DNA from 2 places in the Streptomyces sp. NBC_01431 genome. Region 1 is predicted to be linked to the other one. Evidence: predicted binding sites of a transcription regulator. Region 1 holds the regulator's gene; the other holds the start of a gene.
The links. Region 1 encodes HrcA, which represses chaperone genes, less so after heat shock. Its sites were predicted from a motif close to TTNGCACTCNGNNNNNCNGAGTGCNAA; they were not measured.

Region 1 (2,396 bases):
GTGCCGTTGTCGACACCGGCCGGGATCTTCACCGTGAGGGTGCGGCGCGACCGGATGCGGCCGTCGCCCGCGCACTCCGGGCACGGGGTGGGGACCACGGTGCCGAAGCCCTGGCACTGGGGGCACGGGCGCGAGGTCATGACCTGGCCCAGGAAGGACCGGGTGACCTGGGACACCTCGCCGCGGCCACGGCACATGTCACAGGTCTGCGCGGATGTACCGGGAGCGGCGCCCTCGCCCGAACAGGTCGTACACACCACTGCGGTGTCGACCTGGATCTCCTTGGTGGTGCCGAAGGCCGCCTCGTTGAGGTCGATCTCCAGGCGGATCATGGCGTCCTGGCCGCGGCGGGTGCGCGAGCGCGGTCCGCGCTGCGACGCCGTGCCGAAGAAGGCGTCCATGATGTCCGAGAAGTTGCCGAAGCCACCGGCTCCGAAGCCTCCGGCCCCGCCGCCGCCCGACGACGACAGCGGATCGCCGCCGAGGTCGTAGACCTGCTTCTTCTGCGGGTCGGAGAGGACCTCGTAGGCGGCGTTGATCTCCTTGAAGCGCTCCTGCGTCTTCGGGTCCGGATTCACATCCGGGTGGAGTTCGCGGGCCAGCCTGCGGAAGGCCTTCTTGATCTCGTCCTGTGATGCGTCGCGGCGCACGCCGAGTACGGCGTAGTAGTCCGTGGCCACTTACGACTCCGCCAGGATCTGTCCGACGTAACGTGCCACTGCGCGTACCGCTCCCATCGTTCCGGGGTAATCCATGCGGGTCGGTCCGACCACGCCGAGTTTGGCGACCGCCTCGCCGCCGGAACCGTAGCCGACCGATACGACGGACGTGGAGTTCAGTCCTTCATGGGCGTTGTTCTCGTGCCCGATGCGTACGGTCATGCCTGATTCCTTGGCCTCGCCGAGCAGCTTGAGGAGCACGACCTGCTCCTCAAGTGCCTCCAGCACCGGCCGGATGGTCAGCGGGAAGTCGTGTCCGAAGCGGGTGAGATTGGCGGTGCCGCCGATCATCAGCCGCTCCTCGGTCTCTTCGACCAGGGTTTCGAGGAGGGTGGCGAGGACCGTCGAAACGGTTCCTCGGTCCTCCGGTTCAAAGGACTCCGGCAGGTCCTGCACCAGCTGCGGTACGTCCGCGAAGCGGCGTCCCACCACCCGTGCGTTGAGCCGGGCCCGCAGGTCCGCGAGCGAGGCCTCGCCGAACGGCGCCGGGCAGTCGACCATGCGCTGCTCGACCCGCCCGGTGTCGGTGATCAGCACCAGCATCAGCCGGGCCGGGGCGAGTGAGAGAAGCTCCACATGACGCACGGTCGAGCGGGTCAGCGACGGGTACTGCACGACCGCCACCTGCCGGGTCAGCTGCGCGAGCAGCCGCACCGTACGGGCGACGACGTCGTCCAGGTCGACGGCGCTGTCCAGGAAGTTCTGGATCGCCCGGCGCTCGGGCGACGACAGGGGCTTGACGCCCGCGAGCCGGTCGACGAAGAGCCGGTAGCCCTTGTCGGTCGGGATCCGGCCGGCGCTGGTGTGGGGTTGGGCGATGAAGCCCTCCTCCTCCAGTACGGCCATGTCGTTGCGTACGGTCGCCGGCGAGACGCCCAGTGCGTGCCGCTCGGTCAGGGCCTTGGACCCCACCGGCTCCTCGGTGCCGACATAGTCCTGGACGATGGCGCGCAACACCTCGAGCCTGCGTTCACTGAGCACCGCGCACACCTCCAGTTGCCGTCCGTTTTGGCACTCACTGTCTTCGAGTGCCAGCAATCCCCCGGCCAGTGTACGGCCGACCGGTACGCCCCTAGCAAGGGCGGCCGACCACGCTACCGTGCGACGTCACCGGCCGATTGCGGATAGCGTCGCGTCATGGACGTCAGTTGGGAAGACTTCGGCTGGGAGCGGCTGGGTGACGGAGTGGGCCGCAGACGCCTGCCCGGCTGGGACGCCACGGCCGGACTCGTCGCCGGAGAGCACGGACTCCTCCTTTACGACACGGGCTCGACCCTTCAGGAGGGCGCCGAACTCCGGGCCCAGGCGGAGGCCCTGTTCGGCCGCAGAGTGACCCACATCGCACTCAGCCATCCGCACTTCGACCACGTCCTGGGCACGGCGGTCTTCGCCGGCGCCGAGGTGTACGGAGCGGTCGGGATCGAGCGCGCCCTGGACGGCGACGAGATGCGCGCCGACGCGGTGAGCCAGGGCGTGTCCGACGAAGCGGCCGCCGAGGCCGCCGACGTGCTGGTCCGGCCGCACCACGCGGTGTGCGGGGAGTGGACCCTTGACCTGGGCGGCCGCCAGGTGCTGCTCGCCAACGTGGGGCCCGGTCACAGCGGGCACGACCTCGCGGTCCTGGTCCCCGCGAGTGGCGGGTGGCCCGAGGTCGTCTTCTGCGGCGACCTGGTCGAG
Region 2 (2,396 bases), 1.8 Mb from region 1:
GTTCAGACCGTGGCCGACGGCCAGGTTGCGCACCTTCTCCACGACGACGCCGCCTTCGAGACCACCGTTGACGGCGATCTGCTTCAGCGGGGCCTCAAGGGCGAGCTTCACGGCGTTGGCGCCGGTCGCCTCGTCACCTTCGAGCTCAAGCTTCTCGAACACCGCGGAAGCCTGGAGCAGGGCCACGCCACCACCGGCGACGATGCCCTCCTCGACGGCCGCCTTCGCATTGCGAACGGCGTCCTCGATGCGGTGCTTGCGCTCCTTGAGCTCGACCTCGGTCGCGGCACCGGCCTTGATGACCGCAACACCGCCGGCGAGCTTCGCCAGGCGCTCCTGCAGCTTCTCGCGGTCGTAGTCGCTGTCCGAGTTCTCGATCTCGGCGCGGATCTGGTTGACGCGACCCTGGACCTGGTCGCTGTCGCCCGAACCGTCGACGATCGTGGTCTCGTCCTTGGTGATGACGACCTTGCGGGCGCGGCCGAGCAGGTCGAGACCGGCGTTCTCCAGCTTGAGGCCGACCTCCTCGGAGATGACCGTGCCGCCCGTGAGGATGGCGATGTCACCGAGCATGGCCTTGCGGCGGTCGCCGAAGCCCGGAGCCTTGACGGCGACGGACTTGAAGGTGCCGCGGATCTTGTTGACGACCAGGGTCGACAGCGCCTCGCCCTCGACGTCCTCGGCGATGATCAGCAGCGGCTTGCCCGACTGCATGACCTTCTCCAGGAGCGGGAGCAGGTCCTTGACCGAAGAGATCTTCGAGTTGACGATCAGGATGTACGGGTCGTCGAGCGACGCCTCCATACGCTCCATGTCGGTGGCGAAGTACGCCGAGATGTAGCCCTTGTCGAAGCGCATGCCCTCGGTGAGCTCAAGCTCAAGACCGAAGGTCTGCGACTCCTCGACGGTGATGACGCCTTCCTTGCCGACCTTGTCCATCGCCTCGGCGATGAGCTCGCCGATCTGGGTGTCGGCGGCGGAGATGGAGGCCGTCGAAGCGATCTGCTCCTTGGTCTCCACGTCCTTGGCCTGCTCCAGGAGAGCGGCGGAGACGGCCTCGACGGCCTTCTCGATGCCGCGCTTCAGAGCCATCGGGTTGGCGCCGGCGGCCACGTTGCGCAGACCCTCGCGCACCAGGGCCTGGGCCAGGACGGTCGCGGTGGTCGTACCGTCACCGGCGACGTCGTCCGTCTTCTTGGCGACTTCCTTGACCAGCTCGGCGCCGATCTTCTCGTACGGGTCCTCGAGCTCGATCTCCTTGGCGATGGAAACACCATCGTTGGTGATCGTGGGGGCGCCCCACTTCTTCTCGAGGACGACGTTGCGGCCCTTGGGGCCAAGGGTGACCTTGACGGCGTCGGCGAGCTGGTTCATCCCGCGCTCGAGACCGCGCCGTGCCTCCTCGTCGAACGCGATGATCTTGGCCATGTGAAGTGGTCCTCCCGGACAGGGGTGGCGTTCTTCGTGGACCGCGCCGGTGCCCGCGACGGACGGCCTGCAGCCCTTGTGGTTCCTTGCCCCACCCGGCCTGCGGGCCTCACTGACCCGATCCAAGTTCTGTCACTCTCACTCGGAGAGTGCTAAGCCCAATGATTAGCACTCGGCCCCTGCGAGTGCAAGCGAGTCTCTTGAACCGGACCCCTCCACTTACCGGTGTCGTCCGGTCCCCCAGCACCGGCGGGGGCGCCGCCCCCGCACCCCGGCTCCTTGCGGAGGGCCGTCCATTTCGGCCGCGGACCGGGCGTGGCTGATCGCGCCGTTCCCCGCGCCTCTTTCAGGGTGCATGCGGCCATACCCAGCCCGTCCGGCGATTGAGGACGAGCGCCCTTCAGGCGTGAATGGGGTCTGGGGGCAGAGCCCCCAGGGGGCCGACCACCGGGCCGCGCCCCCGGGGGACGCGGGAACGCGTGAAGGGGGCCACCCTTTTGGGCAGCCCCCTTCATGCGTGAGTGCGTCGGTGGTCGATCGCGCCGAGATCAGACGGCGAGCTTGACCATGTCCGCCTGCGGACCCTTCTGGCCCTGCGAGATCTCGAACTCGACTCGCTGACCTTCTTCAAGGGTGCGGTAACCGTCCATCTGGATCGCGCTGTAGTGGACGAAAACATCCGCACCACCGTCGACCGCGATGAAGCCGTACCCCTTCTCCGCGTTGAACCACTTGACGGTGCCCTGAGCCATGCCTAACTCCCCTATTACTGGCCCTTGCACGGGACCGCACTTCGCGGACCCGGGTCAGATCTCCACCCTCCGACAGGAGAGGGTGTGCGCCGGAACGCGTCGACCGCGGCTGAATGTATCTGCCCAACTGCCCTCTGCAACAGGTCAATCGGACGAGAATTCCGGGCGCTCACAGGGAGCGGAATGCCATCTATTCTGCATTCCGGGGCAAGTCGG

Region 2: groL (chaperonin GroEL) is a predicted target of HrcA. The motif match lies at 1,558-1,584, and genes of this name have one in related genera.

The regions. Positions count from the first base shown of each region.
Region 1 covers NZ_CP109496.1:5,528,056-5,530,451, reverse strand. Annotated here, with positions in the region: gene dnaJ (molecular chaperone DnaJ) at 1-680, opposite strand, end outside; gene hrcA (heat-inducible transcriptional repressor HrcA) at 681-1,700, opposite strand; gene OG522_RS25240 (MBL fold metallo-hydrolase) at 1,857-2,396, shown strand, end outside.
Region 2 covers NZ_CP109496.1:3,734,433-3,736,828, forward strand. Annotated here, with positions in the region: gene groL (chaperonin GroEL) at 1-1,428, opposite strand, end outside; gene OG522_RS17125 (cold-shock protein) at 1,977-2,180, opposite strand.